Regions from separate parts of the Flavobacterium sp. LM4 genome, predicted to be linked through region 2. Evidence: riboswitches for the same ligand, from Rfam matches in the RefSeq annotation. Region 2 holds a riboswitch; the other holds the start of a gene.
What was found. Region 2 has a riboswitch for S-adenosylmethionine ahead of BXU10_RS09635 (homocysteine S-methyltransferase family protein). Riboswitches for the same ligand answer to the same signal wherever they lie in the genome.
Positions count from the first base shown of each region.

Region 1: another riboswitch for S-adenosylmethionine. It lies ahead of BXU10_RS16835 (carboxypeptidase-like regulatory domain-containing protein); the one in region 2 lies ahead of BXU10_RS09635 (homocysteine S-methyltransferase family protein).

Region 1 covers NZ_MUFW01000002.1:695,181-702,800, reverse strand. Annotated here, with positions in the region: gene BXU10_RS16840 (pectinesterase family protein) at 154-3,528, shown strand; SAM riboswitch class I at 3,889-3,988, shown strand; gene BXU10_RS16835 (carboxypeptidase-like regulatory domain-containing protein) at 4,243-4,689, shown strand; gene BXU10_RS16830 (TonB-dependent receptor plug domain-containing protein) at 4,731-5,168, shown strand; gene BXU10_RS16825 (hypothetical protein) at 5,373-6,176, shown strand; partial or broken gene BXU10_RS25805 (hypothetical protein) at 6,351-6,485, shown strand; gene BXU10_RS16820 (TetR/AcrR family transcriptional regulator) at 6,983-7,620, opposite strand, start outside.
Region 2 covers NZ_MUFW01000001.1:2,144,046-2,151,665, reverse strand. Annotated here, with positions in the region: gene metH (methionine synthase) at 1-550, opposite strand, end outside; gene BXU10_RS09640 (hypothetical protein) at 915-1,688, opposite strand; gene BXU10_RS09635 (homocysteine S-methyltransferase family protein) at 1,748-2,752, opposite strand; SAM riboswitch class I at 3,032-3,145, opposite strand; gene BXU10_RS09630 (NAD(P)/FAD-dependent oxidoreductase) at 3,717-4,769, opposite strand; gene BXU10_RS09625 (bifunctional precorrin-2 dehydrogenase/sirohydrochlorin ferrochelatase) at 4,966-5,547, opposite strand; gene cobA (uroporphyrinogen-III C-methyltransferase) at 5,652-6,428, opposite strand; gene BXU10_RS09615 (HEPN domain-containing protein) at 6,421-7,620, opposite strand, start outside.

The sequences.
Region 1 (7,620 bases), on a different contig from region 2:
CAGATGTTATAATGGTTTGATTGACAAATATTTGTTTTTACCCCTTGTTTAATAGTGATATGTCTACTGTATTTGTATATGGTTTTTTATAGTTTTGTTTTAACAGGAAAGTACTTAATCTGTAAAACTATTATCTAACCAAAACCAAAAAGTATGAAACAAAAAATTTTACTATTAGCTTTTTTAGCTTTCTTTTCGATACAACTGAAAGCACAGACCTACGATATCGTAGTTGCCAAGGATGGAACAGGTAATTATACCACTGTACAGGCAGCCGTGAATGCAGCTCCTTCTAATAGTTCCACCAGAACTAAAATTTATATTAAAAATGGTACTTATTATGAAGTAATTACGATTCCTTCAAATAAAACAAATCTGACCTTCGTAGGACAAAGTTCAACGGGAACTATTTTGACCTATAATAACTATGCATCCAAAATTAATCCGGCAACAGGAGCTGCTTACGGAACCTCAAATTCGGCAAGTACTTTCATCAATGGGGCAGGTTTTTATGCATTGAACCTTACGTTTGCTAATTCATCCGGACCTGTTGGACAGGCAGTAGCTGTTCGCTGTACTGCGGATAAAGCTGTTTTTAAGGACTGCCGTTTTTTAGGAGATCAGGATACTTATTATCCTCACAGCGGTAGATCTTATCATGAAAATTGTTATTTTGAAGGTACTACAGACTTTATTTTTGGAGGAGCCATCGCTTATTTTCAAAATTGTCAGCTTTACACAAAAGGGGGAAGCTCTTTAACTGCAGCTAATACTGCATCACATTTAGCATATGGCTTTGTATTCAATAATTGCCAGATTACAGGTTCAGGAAGTAATATTACGGATCTTGGCCGCCCATGGGGAGGATATGCATCGGTTACCTATATGAACACAAGTATGACTAATGCTATTAAAGCAGTAGGGTGGAATGACTGGGGTAACGCTGCTAATCAGGCTACGGCACGTTTTGCAGAATACAGTAACTCAGGAGCCGGTTATGTTCCGTCTTCAAGAGTTTTATGGGCAAAAAAATTAAGTGTTGCTCAAGCTGCCTCTTATACAAAATTAAATGTTTTAAAAGCAAATAATGCCAATCCACAGGTTACCGATAACTGGAATCCTGATACCATCATTAATTCTGTTACATTAGGAGCTGCATTAATAAAACACGGAGCTGGAGGTTCTAGTCAAACCATAGCGATAAATACTGCTATTACAGGCTTTTATTATAACTGGGAAAACGCTGCCACAGTAACAATATCAGGATTGCCATCTGGAATCAATGCGGCTATAGATAATTCGGCGAAAACTATAACCTTCAGTGGAAAACCAACTGTGAGTGGCACTTTTAACTATACAATTACCACAGTTGGCGGGACTCCAAATGTTACAAAATCAGGAACTTTAACAGTTACCGCATCGACTCAAAAGGCTACTGCAGCTCTAGCGGTTACTTCACCGGCATTTCCGGGTGCCGAAGGTTTTGGACGTTACACCAGCGGTGGTCGTGGCGGACAGGTAATCTATGTTACCAATCTAAATGATTCAGGTGCTGGAAGTTTAAGGGCAGCCGTTACAGAAACAGGAGTGAGAACAGTACTGTTTAAAGTATCCGGAATCATTGCGCTTAATTCAGATTTAAGAATCAATAATGGAAATATCACCATAGCAGGTCAGACTGCTCCGGGTGATGGAATCTGTCTGAAAAATTACTCAGTAAATGTAGATGCTGATAATGTTATCATCCGATATCTTCGTTTTCGTATGGGCGACCAGGCACAGCATGAAGGAGATGCCATTGGCGGCAGGAATCATAAAAACATTATTATTGACCACTGTTCTATGAGCTGGAGTACAGACGAATGTGCTTCATTTTACGACAATGAAAACTTTACTATGCAGTGGTGCATGATGTCTGAAAGTTTGCGCGTGTCTGTTCACGACAAAGGAACTCATGGTTACGGTGGAATTTGGGGAGGAAAAAAAGCCTCGTTTCATCATAATATGCTGGCTCATCATGATAGTCGTAATGCCCGTTTTTGCGGAAGCAGATACTCGGCGCTTCCTAATCTCGAGATGGTTGATTTTAGAAATAATGTTGTTTATAACTGGGGCGGTAACAGTGCTTATGCTGCTGAAGGAGGATCGTATAATCTTACCAATAATTATTACAAAGCAGGTCCCGCAACAGCTTCAGGAGTAAACGACCGAATTATTTCTCCCAGTGCGGATGATGGATCTAACTCTCAGCCAGCAGGTGTCTGGGGTAGTTTTTATGTCAATGGAAATTATACTACTGCAAATTCAACTACTTCTGGCGATAACTGGAATGGCGTCGATCCTAATCCATCTTCAAAAAGTAAAACGGAGCTTCGTGTAAATACTGAATATAATTTTGGTGAAATGACTACACATTCTGCAACAAATGCCTACAACAGAGTATTAGCATACGTAGGAGCAAGCTTTAAGCGTGATGCGGTGGACAACAGAATTGTATCAGAAGCAACTAATGGAACCTTTACTTATACTGGTTCCAACGGTAGTACTAAAGGGCTCATTGATACACAATCTGATGTTGGAGGCTGGCCAACCTACAATTCTACTACAGCACCTACAGATACAGATAAGGACGGAATGCCGGATAGCTGGGAAAATGCCAATGGTTTAAATAGCAACAATATTTCAGACGGAACAACTTATACATTAAACTCGGTATATACTAATCTGGAAGTGTACATTAATGGATTAGTAGCAGCGATTACTTTTAGTCAAAATCAAAATGGAACTGCTAATTATACAGATCCGGTTGCAGCAAATACTGAAATTTCGATCAATGAAAATGAAACGGGTTTCTGTTTTGTTGAAGGCACAATAGACAGTAATAATGCCGGATATCAGGGTACTGGTTTTGCCAATGCTAATAATGCAGTCGGTGCAGGAATTGAATGGTTTGTGAATACTTCTTCCGGAAATTATATCCTTCGATGGAGATATTCTAATGGAGGTACTACTTCAAGAGGTGCTAAAGTAATTGTAGATGGCGTTACTGTGGCTACTGCAGCTTTTAATGCTACAGCCAATTGGACAACCTGGGCCGAAAATTCCAGTTCTTTGGTTACTGTAGCGCTTTCTGCCGGTACTCATAACATAAGATTAGAAGCCACAACAGCATCAGGTTTGGCTAACATTGATAAGATAGAAGTAGAAGGGATTAATCCTGTCGCAATTAGTTGTGGCAATACATCTAAAAATGCTGTTTCTGACAATACACTTGATGTAGCTCTGGAGGTTAAAGCTGAAGTGAAAATATATCCTGTACCATTCAAAAATGAATTTTATATAGATTTTGGTACTATTGGAAAAGTCAAACAGATTTCGATATTCAATATGCTTGGACAACAAATTTACACAATAAACGAAATTACTGATACAACTGTAAAAGTGAACATGAATGCCAGTGCTGGTACTTATGTAGTTAAGATATTGACCGAAAAGGGTATCATAAATAAAACCATTATCAAAGAATAAGTTTTTATAAGCTTAAGTACTTTTTTTGTTAACCCTGTCAGAAGCTAAAATTTCGGATAGGGTTTTTTATTAATTCTCCTAAACATTATTTAATATCTGGGAGCAAGTGAATATTAAAAAGTAAAACATACTGGGTATCTAAATTTTCCAAATATTGAATAAAGCATGAATATTCTGTGTAAAATAATAATATCTACTTTTTTTAAGTATAAATAAGTATTTGTTATACAGTTAATTAATGTTTTTGTGAAATATTTTTGTAAAAAACATTTTAAAATATATTAATTATATAGAATTAATATATATTTATATATATTTATATATATTTATATATATTTGTCAGGTAGAAAATTTTTACATGACTTATCCAGAAAGACTGAGGGAATAGGCCCGATGATGTCTTAGCAACCTGTTACCAAATAAGGTGCTAAATCCTTCGGCTGCGGTGGACAGATAAGAAAGATTTCCTTAGAAAATCTGAATAAGCTCATTATTATTAAATTTTTTATCACTTACATGAAAACTGAACTATTATTTTTAGATGCCCATTCCAAACAATTTAATCTGCTTTTAAAAGAAGACTATTCTAAAGTTTTCCGAATGCAAAATCGTTAGTCTTTTTTAAACCCTGTCCTGTTTTATCAGCATTATTGATAGGCCATTTCAACATCGGCCCTGGGGATTACTATATCCAATTTTTAAAAACAAAATTCAATGAAAAAAATCTTACTAGTTTTAATTTTTTTGTTCAGCATACTTCCTGGAATGCTGAGTGCACAGGATCGAACGATAAGCGGAACCGTGAGAGGTTCTTACAAAGGAGAGCCTTTACCGGGAGTTACCATTATTGCTACAGAAAGTGGGAAATCTGCTGTCACAGATAGCAATGGAAAATTTTCACTATCCATAACGAAACAAGACAAGTTGTTGTCTATCAGTTATATTGGTTACGAAACGCTTGAAAAAAATACAGGTTCCTCATTTAATGACATAAGACTTATACCGTCTAGTACAGCTTTAAAAGAAGTACTTGTAGTAGGTTATGGTACGCAAAGCAAAAAAGAATTTACAGGTTCAGCTGCAAGAATTACGTCTAAAACAATTAAAGATATTCCGGTTCAAAGTTTTGAACAGGCACTGATTGGGAAGGCTCTGGAGTAAATGTTTCTAACCCGAGTGGTGTATTAAATGATGCTCCGGTAATTAGAATTCGTGGGGTAAATTCAATTTCCTTAAGCACTTCTCCTTTAATTGTTATTGATGGTATTCCGGTTAATTCCGGTGATGTGTCCACAACAAATTCGGTTGCCAATAACCCACTTTCAGATATAAACCCGGCAGATATTGAATCTATTGATGTTTTAAAAGATGCCGCGTCAACCTCAATTTACGGTTCTCGTGCTGCCGGTGGAGTTATATTAGTGACAACAAAAAAAGGAAAAGCAGGTAAAACTAAAGTTACCTACGATAGTTGGATTGGAATTACCAGAGCTACCCGATTACCGGATCTTCTGAATAATACACAATACGAAGACATAAAAAACGAAGCGGTATTCAACAGCAAAATATTAAGTGGTAATGAAAATAACGCTGCTGTAGCATCAGCACTTTTCTTTCCGTCTTTTAATGCTGATGGTTAACGTGTAAATACTAGCTGGAAAGATCAGGTATACCGTGACGCTGTTTCTCAAAATCATAGTATCAGTATTTCGGGAGGAACAGATAAAACCAGATATTTTTTCTCTACCAATTATTCTAAACAGGAAGGAATTACAAAAGATAATGAATTCGAGAGAAAAGGAGCTAGGTTTAATATCGATTATGATGTAAACAGATGGCTTAAATTGGGTGGAAATCTTTCGTATAACAATACTTTTAATCAGGCACAAAATACAGGTTCATTAAGCAGCAGCGGATTATTATTAATTGGTGCGGCACGTTTAGCTTTGGCACTTCCTCCAAACGTTGCTGTTTATAATAATGTAGGTTTATATAATTTAAGTTCTACAGGAACTACAAGTTCGGGAAATAACTTATTTACCAATACATTATCGCATCCCGGAGCATTGTTTGATAACAGTAAATACACCAGTTCCAACGATCATTTTGTTGGAAATGTTCACGCAACCATTACCTTTTTTGACGGATTTAAATTTGACAGTAATTACGGAATCGACAGGCTAAGAGCAGAAAATATAACCTATTTAAGTCCAAATCTTGGATCCTCGGCATATGCAACAGGCGGATCTTCAACTAATATTTCTATTTTAAGAAATAATTACAATTTTACAAATAGCCTTTCTTTTGACAGACGTTTTGGTAACAATCATCATATTTCAGCATTGGCAGGATATGATGTTCAGAAGTTCGAAAATTCATCCTGGGGGGCAAATCAAACCAATGCTTCAGATCCTTTCTTTGAAAATTATCAGGGGACCTGGGGAACAATAAGATCAGCCGGTAACAGTTTGTCAGAAAGACTTTTTCTATCTTCTTTTTTTAGGTTATCGTATGGCTATGCAGGGAAGTATTTTATTACCGGCAATTTCAGAAAAGACGGAAATTCTGCCTTGGGTCTAAAAAGCAAATACGTGAATTTTGGAGGAATATCTGCCGGATGGTCCGTTAGCGAAGAAAGTTTTTTTTAAAACAGCAAAATCACAGATTACGTAAGCTCGCTTAAATTAAAAGGAAGTTGGGGAAGAGTGGGTAATGGAAACCTTTCATCAGCGTATGCTTCACAAAATTTGTATGGTTCCTCAATTTATGGAACAGCTGCAACCTTGGCAATTTCTCAGGCAGGAAATTAAGATTTAGGATGGGAAACCAGTGATCAGACAAACATTGGTCTTGAAGCAGGTTTCTTTAAAGACAGATTACAATTGACAGCAGATTATTTCAATAATGATGTAAACTTCCCATATAAGATCAAATTGACAAACACAAGTTTGAAATAATAAATTATTTTTTTCTAAAGATTAAGTATCTCATATCACAAAACTGTTTTATGAGATACTTTTTTTAATGAAATATAAATCCATCTCCTGATGTTTACTAATTTCAAACAATCTTGAAAAATAAGTTCTGTTTGAATTTTAATTACTTGTTTACTAGTGTTGTAGTGTGTTTTGTTGAATTATCTAATGACTTTTAGGAAGGCTCAGCAGAATCTTATATTTCCTTCCTACCGGTAATTCAGCACTATTCAAAAGAATAATTTTGTTTTGCTTTACAGATGAAATATATGATTTATGATTAAAAAAATCTGATCCCGATCTACGAAAAATATCTCTTGGAGATACTGTACGATCTTACCTTACTTTATGAACAGGTATTTTATTTTTTAAATGGAGAATATGTAATACATGTCTCCTTGTATTTTGGAGGTATATACATTGAATAACTATGGATTTGGGAACTTCCAGTATAAATAATGTTCAAAACAATATGATAATTAATCCAAAACTTTAAATAACAAATCTTCAATGAATTGTGCTGTAAATTCTGTGTTTGTTTTTGAGGAAGCGTCCGTAAGTTTTGGTAAATTAACACTAAAGTACTGCTGTTGATGTGCTGTTTCAATCAGGGTAGTACTGAGTGATCTCGGATATTTATATTTTGAATTATACTCTGAAATAACTTCTGCTATTTTTGAGCACAAATCCTTATAAGGCTTAAAAACCTCATTTTTATTGATTTCTGTAACTTCTTTTACTAAATATACTTTACTGCTTTCCGCAATAACGATTTGATTAAGAAGCTTTTTATTATAATCAAATTGATTTGTACTTTCTGCAAATTCGTGAGTAAGTAAATTCACGATTATTTTTAATCTTTCTTTTTTATCAAATACGTTTTCTAATTTAAAAGTCACTAAAAATTCCATATAGCTCCAATACCAATTAAGAATGTAAAGCAAAAGGCGGTGTTTATTTTCAAAATATCGGTAAATGGTGGCTTCTGTACTGTGTATTTCTATGGCCAGTTTTTTAAATGTAAATTGTTCAAAACCAAGTTCATAAATAAGGTCAATGGATTTTTTTACCATCAATTTACCTAATTCGCTGCTTTCAGGATTACGCAAGAAGATTT
Region 2 (7,620 bases):
GAGGAAAGCCTACTTTATTGACCAAAATATCATACGAACGCTGGCAAATCTCCACACGGCGATCGTAATTATCTGCCTGACCCACTTCGTCAAAAGCCATAATAATGGCCGCCGCACCATATCGTTTGATTAATTTGGCGTGGTGAATAAAGTTTTCTTCTCCTTCTTTTAACGAAATCGAGTTGACAACGCTTTTTCCTTGTACTACTTTAAGACCCGCTTCGATAATTTCCCATTTCGAACTGTCGATCATAATAGGAACCCTCGAAATATCCGGTTCTGCAGCAATTAAGTTTAGGAATTTGGTCATGGCATTTACACCGTCCAACATTCCTTCATCCATATTAATATCGATGATTTGTGCTCCTCCTTCTACCTGCTGTCTTGCAATATCAAGCGCCTCGTCATATTTCTCTTCCTTGATTAAGCGAAGGAATTTTCGCGAACCGGTTACATTTGTACGTTCTCCAATGTTTACAAAAACACTTTCGGGCGTAATGATTAACGGTTCTAATCCTGCTAATACAAGGTCTCTTCTTTTTTCTGCCATTTTCTTTTTAAGTTACTAAGATCCTGATATTCTAAGGCTCTGAGTTTTTCAATTCTATTTTTATAAGGTTTTAACCTTTATCTTCTATAATTTTTGGGCGTGTCCCAAGGGCCGGGCTATCCGTTGCAAGTCCTCGACCAATTTCGTTATCACTACATCGGTCTGTGGGCTTTTCACTTCTATCCCTCACGCAAACTCGGTTTCATAATAAATTTATAATTCTCCGATATTTTAATTGTATTTTTTTTTTGCTAACGCGAGCGTCACGCTCGTGCACGTTTCCAATTATAATTTTTTAAATCCCTTTGTGGACACGAGCTGGAAGCTCGCGCTAGCGGAGGTTTTATGCTTCTCCGAGATAATTTCAGTAATTATACCATTCATTTTTATCTCCTTCTTCATAAATCCTTTTTACAGTTTCAGCATTGATTTTATATTTTTTCGAAATTTCTTTTTCATATTTTTTGGTCAATTCATCTAATTTATTAGCATAATTATCGGTATCAAAATTAGCTGTATAAGGATAAATTTTATCTAATTTTTCTCTTGCTCTTGTTTCAGTATTGGCTAATTCTTTATATATCTTCTTTCTTAAATCAAAACTTAATCCCGAAACAACTGTATTATTCGATTCTCTATCTAAACCTTCTCCAAAATTATTTGCAATTTCAAAATTTGCAACATATGATGATTTATCATTATTTGATGCAATTTCATTAGTCACTTCGCCATTAGAGGGTTTGAAAGTAGCCATTGCAACATCATAAGAACCATCAATCAAGTTTTTATCACTATACAACCAGACTGTAACGTCATCAATATCATTATCTTTTTGAACAATATTTTCAATCAATTTAGTTAACAAAAGTGGTATTTGAGTTTTTGTAATAGTTTTTGCTACCAAATATTTATAAGTAAATCTTTTATTTGTCACAGCATTTGCATCCATTGATGTTTTTATGCTTATATCTTCCTTTTTTATTAAAGAGTATTCGGGTAATTCAATTTCCTTTTCATCTGTTTTAACTTCAATTTCTTTTGGAACTTCTAGTAAAACTTTATTTTCTACAGATTTATCCTCTGTTTTTTTACAAGATAAAATAGAAATTAAAACACTTAAAAAAATCACCTTTTTCATAATTCGTAGTTAAATATTATACCTACAAGGTTTTAAAAACCTTGCAGGAAATGTAAACGTTATGCAAAAACCGGCGCCACTCTTGGCTTATAATCCTTCGCCACTTCTGCAATCAATCGAATATGATCCGGAGTCGTTCCACAACAACCACCGATTATGTTGATTAAATTATCCTCTAAATATTCTTTGATTAAAGCCTGAGTTTGTTCTGGTGTTTCATCATATTGTCCGAATGCGTTTGGCAAACCTGCATTTGGATGTGCCGAAACGTTGAACTGTGTATGCTGAGATAACGTTTTTAAATACGGTTTCAACAAATCGGCTCCAAGAGCGCAATTGAAACCAACACTCAACAACGGAATATGTGATACTGAAATCAAAAACGCTTCTACCGTTTGCCCGGAAAGCGTTCTTCCTGAAGCATCGGTAATCGTTCCTGAAACCATGATTGGAATATCGATATTACGGTCGTCTTTTACTTCTTCGATTGCGAAAAGTGCTGCTTTTGCATTTAACGTATCGAAAATGGTTTCTACCAACAGTAAATCACATCCGCCGTCCATTAAAGCTTCAACTTGTTGTTTGTAGGCGATTCGTAAATCGTCAAAAGTTACCGCTCTGTAACCCGGATCGTTCACGTCTGGTGACATACTTGCCGTACGGTTTGTCGGCCCTATTGAACCTGCTACAAAACGTGGTTTATCCGGATTTTTAGCGGTAAACTCATCGGCTACTTGTCTCGCAATTTTAGCCGATTCGTAGTTAAGTTCGTAAACCAGATCTTCCATGAAATAATCGGCCATACCGATTGTCGTTCCGGAGAATGTGTTGGTTTCTACAATATCTGCTCCCGCTTCATAATATGCAGCGTGTACGTCACGAATTGCCTGTGGCTGTGTGAGGGATAATAAATCGTTGTTTCCTTTTAACGGATGCAGAAAATCTTTGAAACGCTCGCCACGAAAATCTTCTTCTGAGAAGTTGTAGCGTTGTAACATGGTTCCCATTGCTCCGTCAAGGATTAGGATATTTTTTTTGATTGCTTCCTGAATTGTAATCGACATATTTTTTTATCTTTTAGCTACTAAGGTTCTAAGATGCTAAGTTTTTTAATCATTATTAATTTCAAAAGTTCACTATTGCCGGCTCATTAGCCCCGATTACTTCACCTATTTTCTATTTTCACAGGAGTTCAGTAAACTACGCTTGAGCCGTTATCCTCGCAGTGAAGCGGAGAAATATAGGCGAAAGCGGGAATTTTGACTGCAAAAATGCGTCAATGATTCGCTCGAAATATTGTAAGTTGTCAGGAAAAGTTTTTTGAGAAATACGTAATGTATTTTGCGTTATCTATCTTGAATACATTTTGTTGTATTAAGTAGAATGTAGCACCTTCTTTATGGCAAAGGGTTGCTAAGGTTTCATTGGGTCTTTCCCTCGGCCTTTCGTGATAACTTTCAATAAAATTAGGAACGGCGCAAAGGTACAAAATAGCCTTTCGACTTGCAAGTTTTTTTTAAGATTCTAAAACACTAAGGTTCTGAGGCTTTATGCTTAAATTTTCTAAAATAAAAAAGCTCAAACTATGTATCAGTTTGAGCTTTCGATTTTAAAATCTTAGTCTATAAACCCAGCGTTACGGGCTTATTAAGGTGATCAGAATGGGGTCGTTTAAAAACTTCTGTCCCATTTTAGAAATGTATCCATGACTTCCTGATGATCTGTTAATTCATTATCTGTCATTTTCATTTCACTGCCGACTTTGGAATTTTCTTCTAGTAGTTGTTCATCATTGTTCATAATAGATAATTTGTTTAATACTTTCTTAAAGTTAGTATTTTATATTGGTAATTCAAAATGCTAAAATCAAAATTTCTCTTTCTGAAAAAAATTAATACTGCAAATTTACCTCACTTTTTACAGACTAAGTTTAAATTAACATCAATAAAAAAGCCCAAACTTAAAAAGTTTGAGCTTTATAATATAAACTGTCAGAACCTTAGCTGCTCAGCAACTTAGAAACTCAGACTACACTATTGCTTTCACAACCGCTTTTGGAGCTTCTTTACGAGTTCCGTCAAAACCGTCAACACCAGAAACTGTTGTATATTTCAATACATATTTTTTACCTGGGTTGATAATTCCGTATGCAGCCTGGCACATTAAAGTTGCTTCGTGGAAACCACAAAGGATTAATTTTAATTTCCCAGGGTAAGTATTGATATCTCCAATGGCAAAGATTCCAGGAATGTTGGTTTGGTAATCTAATGCGTTGTTTACTTTAATCGCATTTTTCTCGATTTCAAGTCCCCAGTCTCCAATTGGTCCTAATTTTGGCGTTAATCCGAAAAGTGGAATAAAGAAATCCGTTTCGATTTTACGGTGTGCTCCGTTTTCCTCAATATCCAAAGATTCTACGTGCTCAGCACCGTTAATTCCGATTACCTCAGCTGGTGTGATCAATTTGATTTTTCCTGCTGATTTTAATTCCTGTACTTTTTCTACAGAATCTAAAGCTCCTCTAAATTCGTTTCTACGGTGAATCAAAGTTACTTCTGAAGCTACATTTGCTAAAAAGATACTCCAGTCTAATGCTGAATCTCCTCCTCCTGCAATAACCACTCTTTTATCCCTGAATTTCTCCGGATTTTTGATGAAGTATTTTACACCTTTATCTTCATAAAACTCGATATCTTCAATAAGAGGTTTTCTGGGTTCGAAACTTCCCAAACCTCCGGCAATTGCGATAACCGGTGCGTGGAATTTTTTTCCTTTGTTTGACGTTACGATAAAACTTCCGTCTTCTTGTTTTTCGATAGTTTCTGCACGCTCACCTAAAGTAAAACCAGGTTCAAATTGTTTAATCTGTTCCATTAATCCGTCTACTAAATCTCCCGCTAACACTTCCGGAAAACCAGGAATGTCATAAATTGGCTTTTTAGGGTACAATTCAGAAAGTTGTCCGCCCGGCTGAGGCAAAGCATCTAAGATATGGCATTTTAATTTTAATAATCCTGCCTCGAAAACGGCAAATAAACCTGTTGGTCCTGCTCCAATTATAAGTATATCTGTTTTAATCATTATGGTGTTGTTTATAATCATTCTTAATAATACAAAGAAACGAATAATTTATTCTAATTTCAATGATTTTTATCATTCATTTCCTTGCGAAACTTTTTACTCTTTATTTTTAACGAACCGGTAATTTCGTTCATTCGTTTACATCTGGTTAAAAAAACGACACTACAAAATCGGTTGTTCCTCCGGAACTTTTTTGTTATTCTTTATTTCTCAAAGAAGCCGTTATTTCATTCATCTTCTTTACTTTATCTTCAAAATCGCCCTTTAGCGTTTTTCTGTATTCGTTTAGGTTTTCGACCATTGAATTGATATCTTCCGGAATTACTTCTTCAAAAAATTCTCTTAGCCTTTTGGCTGTTGTTGGTGATTTTCCGTTGGTCGAAATCGCAATTTTTACATTTCCTTTTGTTACGATTCCGCCTAAATAGTAATCACACAAATCGGGTGTATCGGCAATATTGCAAATCAAATAACGCTTTCTGGACAAATCGTAAACCCTTTTATTCACCGCTAAATCATCCGTGCAGGCGATTACCATGTGTCGCTTTTTGAGCATTTTCTTTTTGAACTTTGTTTCCGTCAATTTAATTGAAGGATGATTTTCAGCTAATACTTTTATTTCTAAATGAAAGTCGGGCGCAACCACCTCAACGTTGGCATTTGGACTCGACTTTAATAAAAAAGAAAGCTTTTCCAATCCAACATTTCCTCCACCTACAATCAGCACATTTAGATTGTGAAGTTTTAAGAATACCGGATATAATTCGTTTTGTTCCATTTTAATTTTTTGTTTCGCCGAAAATACTAAAATCTGACGTTACAATTTTTATTTTATCATCGGGTTAAAACCCGACGCTACAATATGTTTCGTTCCTACGGAACTTATCTCGAGATTTCTTTTGACAGAAATTCTTCGTAAAATCCTTTTAGCTTGTGACTTTCTTTAACAACTTCTCCCAAAACAATAATTGCGGGTGAGCTCAAATTTCGTTGTTTTACAATTTCAATAATTGAATCTACAGTTCCTACACCCACTTTTTCTTCTGCTGTTGTTCCGTTTTGAATAATCGCTACGGGCAAATCGCCTTTCTTTTCATGCTGAAACAATTCAACAATTTGAGGTAATTTGTGCATTCCCATCAAAATCACAACTGTTGCTGATGATTGTGCTGCCAAAGCTACATCTGCTGATAATCTCCTGTCTGAAGTTGTTCCTGTAATGGCCCAAAAGCTTTCTGAGACGCCTCTCTTTGTAATCGAAATTCCCTGACTTGCAGGGACTGCCACTACTGATGAAATTCCAGGAATTACAGCTGTCTCGATTCCGAAACTTTCTGCAAATTCTATTTCTTCGCTTCCCCTTCCGAAAACAAATGGATCTCCACCTTTTAACCGAACTACATTTCCATACGTCAGCGCATTATCCACAATCAACTGATTGATCTGATCCTGCGAATAAACATGATCTCCAATTCTTTTTCCAACAAAAATTCTGATCGCATTTTTAGGAGCGTGGTCTAAAATTTCATCATTTGCCAAGGCATCATACAAAACCACATTCGCTTCAGCCAGTGCTTTTGCACCTTTCAGTGTAAGCAATTCCGGATCGCCGGGACCTGCACCGACTAAAGTTACTTTTGGTTTTATAGTATTATGCATTTGCTAATTCCTGTGCTCTGTATTTTTCTATTATCGCAAAAAATGCAATTCCTTCTTCAATATATTGTTTTGCGAATGCTTCAGTCGGCTCATTTTTATTGATTTGATAAACCAATTCTTTGAACGTTGTTGGCAATCCAATTTTAGCACTTTCAACAAAAACAGTATCAAATAAATCTACGATTCCTGCATGGTTGTTTGTTTTTTGGTTTTCTGAAAGCAACAATGCTTTTGCACCGTTAACAAATCCTGCATAAGCGTGATAGATTGCATCAGCCCATTTTCCTTCGTCGAAAGATTCCTGTGCGAAAGTCAGTTTATCTTTGGCTTCTAATAATAAAGTAGCGACTAAATCAATCACAACACCGGCACATTCTCCAACTCCAACCGCTTTTACATAATTGTCTGCATTACCCCAGTCAATAAAATCGGCTTCAGTTAAATTGGTTACATCTGCAAAAGGTTTTAAGATTTCATAGAAATATTTCTCTCCTTTGGCATCATAATAATTAAGGAATTTGTCTCCGTTTCCATTAGCATCAAAATCATTTAAAATAGTTCTTAATGCGTCCGGTCCTCTACGGCTTGGAATTTTAATTACTTTATCAGCAAAACGTCCTTCTCCGTTTCCTAAACGTCCGCCTCCTAATAAAACCTGTAAAGCCGGAGCTACCAGTTTTCCTGAGTTGATAGACATTCCCTGAAAACCAATTGCTGACATATTATGTTGTCCGCAAGCGTTCATACAACCACTGATTTTGATTTCAATCTCAGTATTGTTGCTGTATTGTGGGTATTCTGCTTTGATTACTTTTTCTAATTCATCTGCAATCCCGGTACTGCTTGCAATTCCTAAATTACAAGTATCTGTACCTGGGCACGCAGTGATATCACCAATAGTATTGTAACCTAAAGCTACCATATCTAATTTGGCTAATTCCTGATAAAAGAAAGGTAAATTCTCTTCTTTTATGTGACGAATTACAATATTTTGACGCAATGAAAAACGAAGTTCATTTGCTCCGTAATTTTTAATCAAATCTGCTAATAATCTCGCTTTATCTGTGTAAAAATCACCTAATAAAACTTTTATTCCGATTGCATAATAACCTGCCTGTTTTTGAGCGATTACATTCGATTTTTTCCAGGCTTCATAAGCTGCTGTATCATCGATTGTAACTTGCGGAACTGC